3 regions of the Flavonifractor porci genome follow, and region 1 is predicted to be linked to each of the others. Evidence: riboswitches for the same ligand, from Rfam matches in the RefSeq annotation. Region 1 holds a riboswitch; each other region holds the start of a gene.
What was found. A riboswitch is a leader RNA that binds a small molecule or an ion and turns the genes downstream of it on or off. The one in region 1 is predicted to bind molybdenum cofactor.
Positions count from the first base shown of each region.

Region 2: it holds a riboswitch for molybdenum cofactor, as region 1 does, so the genes downstream of both, WHJ28_RS13635 (molybdopterin-binding protein) here and WHJ28_RS01550 (hypothetical protein) in region 1, are expected to answer to the same signal.
Region 3: it holds a riboswitch for molybdenum cofactor, as region 1 does, so the genes downstream of both, modA (molybdate ABC transporter substrate-binding protein) here and WHJ28_RS01550 (hypothetical protein) in region 1, are expected to answer to the same signal.

Region 1 covers NZ_JBBHLB010000001.1:315,541-319,777, forward strand. Annotated here, with positions in the region: gene tyrS (tyrosine--tRNA ligase) at 1-330, shown strand, start outside; gene WHJ28_RS01545 (AI-2E family transporter) at 480-1,673, shown strand; molybdenum cofactor riboswitch at 1,909-2,045, shown strand; gene WHJ28_RS01550 (hypothetical protein) at 2,015-2,581, shown strand; gene WHJ28_RS01555 (class I SAM-dependent methyltransferase) at 2,604-3,326, shown strand; gene WHJ28_RS01560 (FmdE family protein) at 3,307-3,879, shown strand; gene WHJ28_RS01565 (FecCD family ABC transporter permease) at 3,876-4,237, shown strand, end outside.
Region 2 covers NZ_JBBHLB010000018.1:18,087-22,323, forward strand. Annotated here, with positions in the region: gene moaC (cyclic pyranopterin monophosphate synthase MoaC) at 1-206, opposite strand, end outside; gene WHJ28_RS13630 (molybdopterin molybdotransferase MoeA) at 238-1,434, opposite strand; gene WHJ28_RS13635 (molybdopterin-binding protein) at 1,437-2,462, opposite strand; molybdenum cofactor riboswitch at 2,530-2,646, opposite strand; gene gluQRS (tRNA glutamyl-Q(34) synthetase GluQRS) at 2,733-3,677, shown strand; gene WHJ28_RS13645 (DUF3048 domain-containing protein) at 3,717-4,237, opposite strand, start outside.
Region 3 covers NZ_JBBHLB010000018.1:12,863-17,099, forward strand. Annotated here, with positions in the region: gene WHJ28_RS13585 (sulfate/molybdate ABC transporter ATP-binding protein) at 1-550, opposite strand, end outside; gene modB (molybdate ABC transporter permease subunit) at 547-1,245, opposite strand; gene modA (molybdate ABC transporter substrate-binding protein) at 1,308-2,171, opposite strand; molybdenum cofactor riboswitch at 2,165-2,280, opposite strand; gene WHJ28_RS13600 (TOBE domain-containing protein) at 2,283-2,495, opposite strand; gene WHJ28_RS13605 (MogA/MoaB family molybdenum cofactor biosynthesis protein) at 2,558-3,043, opposite strand; gene WHJ28_RS13610 (MOSC domain-containing protein) at 3,046-3,483, opposite strand; gene moaA (GTP 3',8-cyclase MoaA) at 3,488-4,237, opposite strand, start outside.

The DNA of each region.
Region 1 (4,237 bases):
GTCCACGGCGAAGAGGAGGCCCAAAAGGCTCAGGACGCTGCCAAGGCCCTGTTTGTGGGCGGCGGCGACATGAGCAACGTGCCCTCCACCGCTCTGGAGGCCGGCGCCCTCACCGACGGCGCCATCGGTATCCTGGACCTGATGCTGGCTTGTAAGCTGGCGCCCTCCAAGAAGGAGGCCCGCCGCCTCATCGAGCAGGGTGGCGTGGAGCTGGACGGCCAGAAGGTGACCGACGTATACACCGCCGTCACTGCCGACCAGCTCTCCGGCGACGGCGTCATGATCAAGAAGGGCAAGAAGGTCTTCCACCGGGCCTCTCTGCAGGGCTGAGCGTTCAGGGGCTGCCGTCAGTGCGGCAGCCCCTTTCTTAATTTTACCTGACTTTGGTTGCAGGCGGGAAACGGGCATGATACAATAGGTCTGTTGGAAGGCTTACCGCCCCGGCAATGTGTGTGGCGGATGCAAAGGAGGAAGGCACTGTGCCGGAAAAAGAGGACCAAAAGAACAAGAAGAAATGGTACATCCTGGATGGTAGCCATGTGCAGCTGCTCATTGTGTTCATCGTGGCTATATTGTTTTATGTGGGATTGAACCATTTCAATGTGGTAACAGTCCGGATCAATCAGTTTATGGGGGTTTTGTCCCCGTTTATCGTGGGCTTTGCCATTGCCTATCTGCTCAACACTCCCATGTGCTTTTTTGAGCGGAAGCTCTTTCCCAATCACCGCTTCAAGCGTGTTTTGTCCATCCTGCTGGTCTATGTGCTGGCCTTTGCCGTGGTGGCCATCCTGCTGGGTCTCATCGTGCCCCAGGTGGTGCAGAGCGTCAAGGATCTGGCGGGCAATATGCAGACCTACCTGACCAGCCTGGACCAGATGGTACAGGACCTGACCGAGCAATTTGACCTGGATTCCGACGCCATCAACGATATGTTCGGTAATTTCCAGAACATGATCAGCAGCGTGACCGCAAAGGCGGCGGAGGCCCTGCCCCAGCTGCTGGATGTGGGCTTCGCCATCGGAAGCGGCGTGATCGCGGGCATTACCGCCCTCATTTCCTCCATCTATATGCTGGCGGGAAAGGACCGGCTGGTGCCCCAGCTGAAAAAGCTGCTCTATGCTACGGTATCCAAGCGCCGCTCTGACCGGCTGCTGGAGATCTGCAGCCACGCCAATCGGGTGTTTGTGGGCTTTATCAACGGCAAGATCATCGACTCCGCCATCATCGGCGTACTTTGCTTCATCCTGTGCGCCATTTTCCGGATCCCGTACCCCATGCTGGTCAGCGTTACCGTGGGTGTCACCAATATCATTCCCTTCTTCGGTCCCATCATCGGCGCCATTCCCTGTCTGTTTATTCTGGTGATCGTGGACCCCTGGGCCGCCCTGCGGTTCTTTGCCCTGGTCATCGGATTGCAGCAGTTTGACGGCAACATCCTCGGGCCCAAGATCCTGGGCGACAGCACCGGCCTGTCCGCCATCTGGGTGCTGATCTCCATTGTCACCTGCGGCGGCCTGTTCGGTTTCCCCGGTATGATTTTGGGCGTGCCCACCTTCGCGGTACTCTACGCCCTGGTGCGGGAGTGGGTCAATAACCGCCTGAGAGCCAAAGAGATCGACGGCAACGGCAAGCCTCTTGAGGAAGCCGCTCAAAGGCCGACATCTGAAGAATAAAAAAGGCCGCCTTCCGCTACTCCTGATAAGGCTATCTTGAAGTGTGTTCTCGGATTGGGCAGGCAGTGCAGTTGCACTGTCTGCCTTTTCTGTTGTCTCACTCAAAGAAACCGTGTGGCACAACGACTTATGCGAGAATCAACCTTGCACAAACAGTACCTTGTTTGCTTTTTCGCCCATTAATTGCATTTCATATTGACATCGTCTGAAAATATCGTTATACTCTCCAAAGAATAACTAAATATGTTTCCGAGCCGTGGAGTCTAAGGCGAATGCTATGACTTGCGGCCTGACTGTCTGTTGACAGTCACTGAGTTATGCCGGAAACAGCATAGCTTTCCGTGTTTGAGAAGGAAACAAGACTGCTATGGCCTGCTAAAACTGTAGGTGCATGGTATATTTTTGCTGTCTTGTTTTCAAGGCAGCTTTTTGTTTTAAGTGAAGTTGCTATCATTTTTATACAGCTGATCTCCATTTTGGCTATGGGGATATACTTCACAAAGCCGCCTGTCCCCCTGACTCTGTGGAGGAAATGGACCAAATTCCTCATGGTTCATTGGAATGAGGTGGTCACAGACGAGGATACGGTGTATTTCATCGGAAATATTGGCGGTTACTGCACCCCATTTCCAGAGGTGCAGCTGAGTTATCCGGGTAGGCACAAGCACCTCGCTCGAGGCAACCGCGACACCTGTATTGAAAACCAGCAAATGTATTTTGAAACGGTAACAGACGTTCTCGAAACAGACGATGGAGGGCGGCACATCACACTTTGTCGCTATCCGATCAACCGTGCTCATCATGGTGATCCGGAACATGGGGCTTTTCGTTCAGACATGAAATTCCTGAAAAACACAGAGAGTGGAGTGCCTGCTTTCATCCGCTACCGCAGAGAAAACAGAACATAGTTTTTAATTGAGGAGGCAGCCTATGCGTATCAAATGGAACAATCAGACTGTGCGCTGGTTTGAAGATGCCGCAGAATACACCGGGTACAATAAAAAACTGGCACAGATCTTGAAAAAGTATATTCCAGAAGGCGAAACGCTCTGCGATTTGGGCTGTGGCGCAGGTCTTGTAGATCTAGCTTTGGCGGATCATTGTTCCGCGATCACCTGTGTCGATATTGCCCCGGGCGCGGTTGAGCATGTGCGCCGCAAGGCTTCAACACAGGGTATCGAAAACATTCATACGTTGTGTATGGATGCAGCGGAATTGACAGGCTCCTGGGACAATGTCATGGCAATTTTCTTTGGCGGAAGTCAGATTTATGACGACTATTTCCACCTGGCCGGAAAACGGTTTGTTCTAATTACAAACGCTCAATGCAAGGGGAATTTCGGCCCCGAGGGGCATCAGACGATAAAATGTTTCAATATAGCAACTACAAAAGCCTATCTGGACTCTATTGGCGTAAAGTATGTGCATGAAGCGCTTGTCCTTGAGTATGGGCAGCCTCTTACAGATATAGAGGATGCCCGTACCTTTGTCCGAACTTATACCCGCCCTATGAGTGATGAAATGCTGGAGGCGTACCTGGAGGAAAAGCTGGAGAAAACCGGAGACGAAAAGTGGCCCTATTATCTTCCCAACCGGAAAGAGTTTGGACTGTTTATCATTGAGAGGGATGAAAATGAGAAGCTTCCGGGATGATGTGGAACGGGCCGTGGCCTTTCATGGGCACCTCTGTTCCGGACAGTGCCTCGGCGTGAGAATGGCCCACATGGGGCTTCGTCTGCTTGGCCTTGACAACGAGACGGATCGAAAAAAGACCATGGTCTTTGTGGAATGCAATCGTTGCCCTGCCGACGCCATCATGATCGCCACCGGCTGCACGGTGGGGAAGCGTACCTATTATTGTATGGACATGGGCAAGACAGCGGCTACGTTTGTCAATCTGGAGACCAAGAAAGCGGTCCGTGTGGTCCGAAACGCACACCGTCATCCGCCTGAAGGGGAAGATCTGCTGGACTTTTACGAAACGCTGTCCGAGGAGGGCTGGCTGGAAGCACAGGAAGTCACTGTCGAACTGAAAGCCGGCGATATGCCCGGACCTCCCATGGAGATCGTCACCTGTGCCCGGTGCGGCGAGGAGGTCACGGATGGCCGTCATGTGGAAGTGGCAGGCGTCTCCCTCTGCCGCAGCTGCGCGGGGAGGCGCTATTACCGGGAAGCCGCTGCTGATCGGGAGTGTGGGAAGGGATGACAGAGAAGAAAAAGCTCCCATTCGGCACCGTGATCGTCATTCTGGTGGCCGCGCTGATCCTTGCCTGTATTCTGTCCACCACACTGGGGCGCTACCCAATCTCCATACGGGAGCTGGGGGGCATCACCTGGGATCAGGTGATGAAGCTGGTGGAGCAGTTGGGTCAGCGATTGGGGTTGGATGTGTCAGGACTCAGGCCGGAGCCTTTCTGGACGGCGACCCAGGAGGCACTGTTTTTGAAATACCGTGTACCTCGTATTGCCATTGCCTGTATGGTGGGCTGCAGCCTGTCTACCGCCGGCGCATGCTATCAGGGGGTGTTCCAGAACCCCATGGCAGCGCCCGACATCCTGGGAGC
Region 2 (4,237 bases), on a different contig from region 1:
CGTTTGGCTGCCATGATACCCGCCACCCGGGCCACACCCAGCACGTCGCCCTTGGCGGCGGTGCGGCCGGTGATAGCCGCCAGAATGGGCGGGGTGACCTTGATGGTACCCTCGGCTACCGCCGTGCGATAGGTGGGTTCTTTGCCGGTTACATCTACCATAATGGCATTACCGGCCTCGTCAAAATGATTGAAAGCAGGTTCCATAATAACCTCCTATAGAATCGATATGAGTCGGTCACAGCAGCCACACCTGGACAGCCTGTCCGGCTTCCACCGGCGGAGTGCCTGCCGGCAGTTCCACCAGGCAGTTGCATCCCACCAGGGAGGCCAACTGGCCGGAGGAATGACCCACCGGCAGGGCCACCTGCCCGTTCTCACACCGGCCCCGGAGAAACCGCCGCCGGGGGCTGGGCTTGTCATAGGGGGTGGTAAGGACTGCCTGCTTCTGCCGGGGGAGCAGATGGGGCTCCCCGGCCAGGGCGGCCAGCAGAGGACGGGCCAGCAGTTCAAAGGTGGTGAAGGCGGCAAAGGGATTGCCCGACAGAGACAGGATGGGCTTGCCCTTATACCGGGAGAACATGGCTGGGGTACCCGGCTTCAAGTCTACCTTCCAGAATGCCCGCTCTGCCCCCAGCAGGGGGAGGGCCTGATGAAAGATATCCTTGTCACCCACTGACACGCCGCCGGTGCTGATGAGCAGGTCGCAGTCCGCCAGCATCCCCTCCATGGCCTTCGCTACGGCGGCAGGGGAGTCGGCGGCGTGACGGCAAAGGGCGGGGATGCCAAGCTCCGTCAGCCGGGCGGTGAGCAGAGCCCCGTTGGAGCCGTAGATCTTCCCGGGAGGGAGGAGATGCCCGGTCTCCACCACCTCGTCCCCAGTGGTGAGCAGTCCCACTTTGGGTCTGCGTCGCACGGCTACCTCTGTCATACCGGCGCTGGCCAGTACGCCAAGGGCAGCAGCATCCAGCCGGGTGCCCTCCGGGAGCAGCAGGCTGCCCGTCCGGTAGTCCTCACCCTGGTAGATATAATTTTTATAAGGAGGGAGGGAGGCATAGATGTTTACCGGGTTGCCACGGTCGGTGTCCTCCTGGCGGAGTACGCAGTCACAGCCTTGGGGCAGCATGGCTCCCGTCATGATGCGGATGGCCTGCCCGGGCAAGAGAGGGGATTTTGCCTCATCTCCCGCATACAGGGTGTCTGCCACGGGCAGACAGACCGGATGGTCCCGGTCCGCCCCGGCAATATCGGCGGAGCGGAGGGCATAGCCGTCCAGAGGGGAACGGTCAAAGGGGGGCTGATCCATGGGGGCAACCACGTCTGCTGCCAGGGTGCGGCCCAGGGCCTGAAAGGCAGGAAGTACCTCGGTACCCAGGTGGGACAAACCCTGGGTCATTCGCTCTACCGCCTGCTCCAGAGAAAGATCGGTGTCCATGGTCAGCACCCCTTGCCAAAGGGGCAGATAGGATAGTGGCACTCCGGGCAGCCCAGGCACAGGCCACCGTGACCCAGGGCCTTCAGGTCGGCACGGCTCACCTTGACTCCGGCGGCGATGCGGGGGAGTACTAGGTCGAACACGGTGGCCTTGGCGTACATGACACAGCCGGGCAGGCCCATAATGGGGGTACCATCGGCAAAGTAGCCCAGCAGGAACATGGCCCCCGGCAGCACCGGGGCGCCGTAGGACACGATGTCCGCGCCGGTGTCCTTGATGGCCTTGGGGGTCTTGTCGTCCGGGTCCACACTCATGCCGCCGGTACACAGGATCATGTCCACCCCTTTGGCCTTGTAGTCCAGGGCGGCGGCGGTGATGGCGGCCATGTCGTCGCCGGGGAGGCAGTGCTCCGTGACCTCAATGCCGTAGGCGGCCAGCTTGTCAATGATGACGGGGGTAAAGGTGTCCTGAATAAGACCCTTGGCTACCTCGCTGCCGGTGGTAATGAGGCCGCAGGTTTTCAGCTTCCAGGGGGTGAGGGAGAGAATGGGGCCGGTGCCGGCCCGCTCCTCCACCTGCCGCAGCTTGTCCTCGGCAATGACCAGGGGGATGATACGGGTGCCCGCCAGCTTGTCCCCCTTGTGGACGACGGTGTTGGTGTGGCGGGTGGCGATCATGATGTCGTCCTCGCCGTTGAGGGCGTTGAGCCGCTCCACGTCCACCTGAAACAGGCCGTCGATGTCAGCGATGAGCTCGATCTTGCCCTCCTTCACAGCGGTACCGTGCATATGCTCATTCTGGCACAGGGCCTGAAGGCGGAGGGCGGCCTCGTCCTCATGGAGCATCCCGGGCTGGCGCTCCCACACGTAGAGGTGCTCCTTGCCCATGCTCAGCAGCACCGGGATATCCTCCTCGGTGACCACATGGCCTTTGCGGAACCGGGCGTCCTTGGTGACGCCCCGAATGATTTGGGTCAGGTCGTGGCAGAGCACGTGGCCCACTGCATCACGGGTGTCGATCAATTTCATGTTGTATTCCTCCAAACAAAAAAGAGGTACCGTCCGATCCGGTACCTCTGGACAGAAGGGTACAATACCCCCTGTGAAAGAGACTCCTTTTCAAAGACGGAAGGCCGCGCCGTTTCCAGAACGACCCTGGCGGTACGCCATAGGCTGAGCCCGTAGGCGGTTCCGCTCGGAGCACACTCAATTTTCATCAGCATACCACATTTTTTGTTAGATTGCAATGGTCAAGGTGGCACGGGTGTGGTACACTACAGAAAGAAAGGGGAGAGAGGCATGAGAAAGCTGCGGGGACGGTTTGCCCCCAGTCCCAGCGGGCGGATGCACCTGGGCAACCTGTTTTCCGGGCTGCTGGCCTGGTGGTCGGTGCGCTCCGCCGGGGGGACCATGGTGCTGCGGATGGAGGACCTGGACCCGGACCGGTGCCGGGCGGAATACGCCGATCAGCTGGCCGACGATCTGCGGTGGCTGGGTCTGGACTGGGAAGAGGGCTATCAGACGGGAGGGCCCCACGGTCCCTATACCCAGAGTGACCGCACAGAATTGTATGCAGACGCCTTCCGGGAGCTGGAAGAAAGAGGACTGATCTACCCCTGCTTCTGCACCCGGGCGGAGCGGCTGGCCGCCTCCGCGCCCCACCGGAGCGACGGACAGGTGATCTATAGCGGCAAGTGCAGACACTTGACAGAGAAGGAGCGGGCGGAATTGGGCGAAAAGCGTTGTCCTGCCTGGCGTTTGATGGTGCCTGACAGGGATGTTAGCTTTACGGATAAACTGCAAGGAACCTATACCGAAAACCTGCTCAAAGACTGCGGAGACTTCATTGTCCGCCGATCCGATGGGGTGTATGCCTACCAGCTGGCGGTGGTGTATGACGATGGGGCCATGGAGATCAATCAGGTGGTACGGGGGCGGGACCTGCTGGACTCCACCCCCCGGCAGATTTATCTCTACGAGCTGCTGGGTCTGACCCCGCCGGAGTTCTGCCACGTTCCTCTGCTGCTGGCCCCCGATGGCAGGCGGCTGTCCAAACGGGAGCGGGATCTGGATATGGGGGCTCTGCGGCAGCGGTTTACGCCGGAGGAGTTGACCGGCCTGCTGGCCTTCTGGGCCGGGCAGCTGGACAGGGCGGAGCCGGTGCGCCCGGCGGAGCTGGCCAAGGACTTCGACTGGGCCAAGGTGCCCGGAGAAGATATTACGATCGATCCCGATCAACTGTAAAAGGACGCCGCGGCAATCTGCCGCGGCGTCCTTTTATGTTCAGGAGAAGCTTACATTGCAGTCGGTGGGGACCACGCACACATAGGTGTTGCCCACGCCGAAGGTAATGGGGTTGCCGTTAGAGTCCTCATAATAGAACTGGCCGCTGGGGGCCTGCTTGCTCCAGGTCAGCTCGGTGATCTTGCCGCCGCAGGCGAAGTAGCCCTTGCCGCCGCTGGACAGATCCACGGTGATGTGGCCCAGATAGTCGCCGGTGTTGTGGCAGGCAGTCTTGAGGATGACCACGTTGGTGACCTCCACCTGCTGCTGGGTGTTGCCGTCTATGTAGGCCGCGCCGTACTCCTCCACCCCGTACTTACCTGTGTCCTCATTGTAGACGAAGCGGCCGGTCTTGTAGCTGGAGACGGGAACGGTGATCTGGGTGGCGTCCACGCCGTCGGCGGGAGTGCCGTCCTGAGCGAAGTTCATCTCATAGGTATAGCCATCCTTGTGGTCCAGGCGGATGTTGTAAGTGGGCAGCCGGTCCATGATGGACTGGCCGGTGGTGACCACCGTGTGCT
Region 3 (4,237 bases), on a different contig from region 1:
CGGAGAAGGCAGAGAGAATGTCAGCCAGTTCCAGTTCCACCTGCCACTTCAGATAGCTGTCCAGAGCGGAGAAGGGCTCGTCCAGCAGCAGCACCTCCGGCTGGCTGGCCAGGATGCGGGCCAGGGCCACCCGCTGCTGCTGGCCACCGGACAACTGCCGGGGATATTTGCGCTCCTGCCCCTCCAGGTAGAAAGAGGAGATCAGACGGCTTACCGTTTCCTTCCGGGCGGCTTTGTCCTGCACGCCCACGGCGATGTTCTGCGCCACTGTCATGTTGGGGAAGAGGGCGTAATTCTGGAAGAGGTAGCCTACCCGCCGCTTCTGGGGGGGCAGGTCAATGCGGCGCTCCGAGTCGAAGAGTACCCTGTCGTCCAGTACAATGCGGCCCCGGTCGGGCTTCTCAATGCCGGCAATGCACTTGAGGGTAAGGCTCTTGCCGCAGCCGGAGGCACCCAGCAGGCCGGTGACCTGGCTGCTCTCCGTCTCAAAGGCGCAATCCAGCTGGAACTTGCCAAAATCCTTGTGGATATCCACCTGTAACCGCATCATTCCACCTCCCCGGAGACAGGAACGGCCCGGCGGCGGGGCCGGCGGTCTTTTTTCTCCAGCATATTGACACACAGCAGCACCACGGCGGAGATGGCCAGGTTGATAAGCACCCACCGCATGGCCCCGGCATCGTCGCCGGTGCGCCACAGCTGGTACACCGTGGTGGAGATGGTAGCCGTCTTGCCGGGGGTGTACCCGGCGATCATGGCGGTGGCACCGTATTCACCCAGGGCCCGGGCGAAGGCCAGCACGGTGCCTGCGATGATGCCCTGCTTGCAGTAGGGCATCATGACCCGCCAGAAGATCCAGGCGTTGGATTTGCCCAGGGTACGGGCGGCGTGGGCCAGAGTGACGTCAAAGGATTCGAAGGCGCCTCGTGCCGTGCGGTACATCAGGGGAAAGGCCACCACCGCCGAGGCAAAGATGGCCGAGTACCACACCATGGTCAGTCGCAGGTCAAAGACCTCCAGAAACCACAGCCCAACGGCCCGCTTGGGCCCCAGCAGCCGCAGCAGGAAATAGCCTACCACGGTGGGGGGGAGGACCAGGGGGAGGGTGAGCACCACGTCCAGCACGCCCTTTACCAGCCGGGGCAGCTTGGCCACATAGTAGGCCGCCAGAATGCCCAGGAAGAAGATGAGCACAGTGGAAATGGCGGCAATGCGCAGGGAATTCAAAAGGGGATAGAGATCCAGAACCAATCACCTGCCTTAAGATTAGAAAATGGGCCTGCCGCCGTGGCGGCAGGCCCTCATGCTTACTGGATCACGGTGAAGCCCACGCCCTCCAGCACGGCGATGGCGTCGGCGTCGGTGTGCAGATAGTCCAGGAAGGCCTGTGCGGCGGCCTGGCTGGCCTCGCTGCCGCCGCACTTCATGACGGCAGCGGGATAGATGACCTGATCACACATCTCGGCGGTGGCCTGATCCACCACGGTCAGCTCATAGGTAAAGGCGTCGGTGGCGTAGATGATGCCGCAGTCCACGGCCCCCTCCTTTACCTGATTGGCTACCTCAGACACGTTAGAGGCATAGGTCACCTTGCCGGCGTCCTCCAGAGCGGTGATGTCGATGCCCAGAGTGTCCAGGATCTGGAGGGAGTAGGCTCCCACGGGCACGTCGTCGTTGCCCAGGCAGAGCAGGGACAGCTTGTCGCTGGCCAGATCGGAGAAGGACTGGATGTCCTTGGGGTTGTCGACAGGCACCGCCAGTACCACCTTGTTCTCCACGAAGTTGATGCGGGTGTCGGACTGCACGAAGTCCAGACCCTGGTTGGTGCCAGTGGTATCGGCGCTGTCCAACTGATTCATCTGCTTCTGGGCGGCGGAGATAAACAGGTCGCACACCGCGCCCTCCTCGATCTGGGTCTTGAGGGTGCCGGAGGAGTCGAAGGTAAAGGTGAGCTTCACGTTGGGAGCCACCTCTTTGTACAGGTCGGCGATCTGGGTGAGGGTGGCCTCCATGGAGGCGGCGGCAAATACCACCACTTCAACCTCCTCGGTCTGGGCGGGGGTGTTGCTGTTTTGGGCGGGGCTCTGGGCAGCACCAGGATTGCCGCCGCCGCAGGCGGCCAGAGCCAGGCTCATGGACAAGGCCAGCAGAAGGGCAAGCACTTTTTTCATGTTGAAAACTCCTTTACAAATACGGTAGGCATATCCGTTTCCAGATATACCCCGGCCCGCCGCCATGGCTTCCGCTTTAGGCGATACAGGCTCGAAGTGATGGGACAGGGATCAGTCCTCCACAGCCACCATGACGGAAGTGGCTTTGATGACGGCGTAAGCAGTGCCGCCTACTTTCAGGCCAAGTTCCTGAATGGATGCCATGGAGATGGTGGAGGTAATGACATTGCCGCCGCCGATGTCGATCTTGACAATGCCGTTGACAGCCCCCTCCTGAATGGATACCACGGTGCCTTTCAGCTGGTTTCTCGCGCTGAGTTTCATTGTAGTCCTCCTTTCTTCTTTGGTCTTATTCCGGACTCCGGAAAACGGAGTGGGAACCGGGTTTATCGGGCGCAGTTATTGGCAGTACCCCTTAAAATCTCCAGACCGTGGGCCAGAGAGGGGAGAATAAACTCCAGGCACTCCCGCACCGCCTTGGGGCTGCCGGGCAGGTTGACCATGAGCGTCTGTTTGCGGATGCCCGCCGCCGCCCGGCTCAGCATGGCCCGGGGAGTGATCTGGAGGGACTGCCACCGCATGGCCTCAGCAATGCCGGGGGCGGGGCGCTCAGTGACTGAAAGGGTGGCCTCTGGTGTGAGATCGGTGGGGGAGAAGCCGGTGCCGCCGGTGGTGAGGATCAGGTCGGCCAGGTCGTTGTCGCACAGCTGTTTTAACTCGCTGCCCAGAGGCTCCATGCCGTCGGGCAGCAGAGCGGTGTGGACCACCTCATAGCCTGCCGCCTCCACCATTTCCTGGATCATGGGACCGCTCTTGTCCTCCCGCTGTCCGGCATAGCCGGAGTCGCTGAGGGTGATGATGGCTACCCGCATACTCAGCCCTCCTCCATGATGGTGAGAGTATCGCCCACCGAGATGGTGCCCCCATGGAGCACCTTGGTAAACACGCCCTCCCGGGGCATGATGCAGTCTCCCATGACCTTGTAGATCTCACAGTGGGCATGGCACTGTTTGCCCACCTGAGTCAGCTCCAGTACCACATCGTTGCACTGGAACTTGGTGCCGATGGGCAGGGCTTTGAAGTCGTAGCCCTCCACCACCAGGTTTTCCCCGAAAGCGCCGTCGTCCACCACGGCGCCTCTGGCCCGGAAGGCCTCTACCTGCTCGTGGGACAGGAGGGACACCTGCCGGTGCCACTTGCCGGCATGGGCATCCCCCTGGATGCCCCAGTCCTCCACAAACTGGGCGGAGCCCACATTCTTCTTCTGGGTGCCCTTCTGTTCACTGATACAGACAGCGATCACTTTGCCCATGGTCTTATCCTCCAATTTGATTCATATTGCGCCCTTCGTCCCGCTCCTGCCTGTCTCCGCCGAAGTGATGGCTGGCGGGTTTATGGCCGATGGCGTCGATCATGGCCTGGAGAAGGGCGGCATCGTCTGCTCCAGCGTCCAGCAGGGCCTTCAGGTCCACCCCGTGGTCGTATTGCAGACAGGTCTTAAGAAAACCGGTGGCGGTGAGCCGCACCCGGTTGCAGCTTTGACAGAACTGGTGGGAAACCGCGCTGATGAAGCCCACCTTGCCTTGGAAGCCGGGGAAGGTCACATTCCGGCTGGGACCGCCCAGAGCATCAGAGGGGCAGGGAAGGGCGGGGCCGAAGGCGGCCTCCAGCTGCTGCAGCACCTCCTCCTCGGTGCGGCGGATGAGGGTGTCCCCCAGGCCAATGGGCATCAGCTCAATGAAGCGAACGCTCAGGTCCCGGTCCTTGGCCAGGGCGGCCAGAGGGACCAGCTGGGCGTCATTGCCGCCGGAGGGGACGCAGTTGACCTTAACGGTGAGGCCCGGCGCGGCCAGGGCGGCCTCCAGCCCCTCCAGGGCCCGGGGCAGCTCGTCCCTACGGGTAAGAGAGGCAAACTGGGCCCGGTCCAGAGTGTCCAGACTGAGATTGACTCCGTCCAGCCCAGCCTTCAAAAGGCCGGGCAACTGGTCGGCCAGCAGCACCCCGTTGGTGGTGAGGCTGACGGTGCGGATACCGTCGATGGCCTTCAACTCTTTCACCAGACTGGC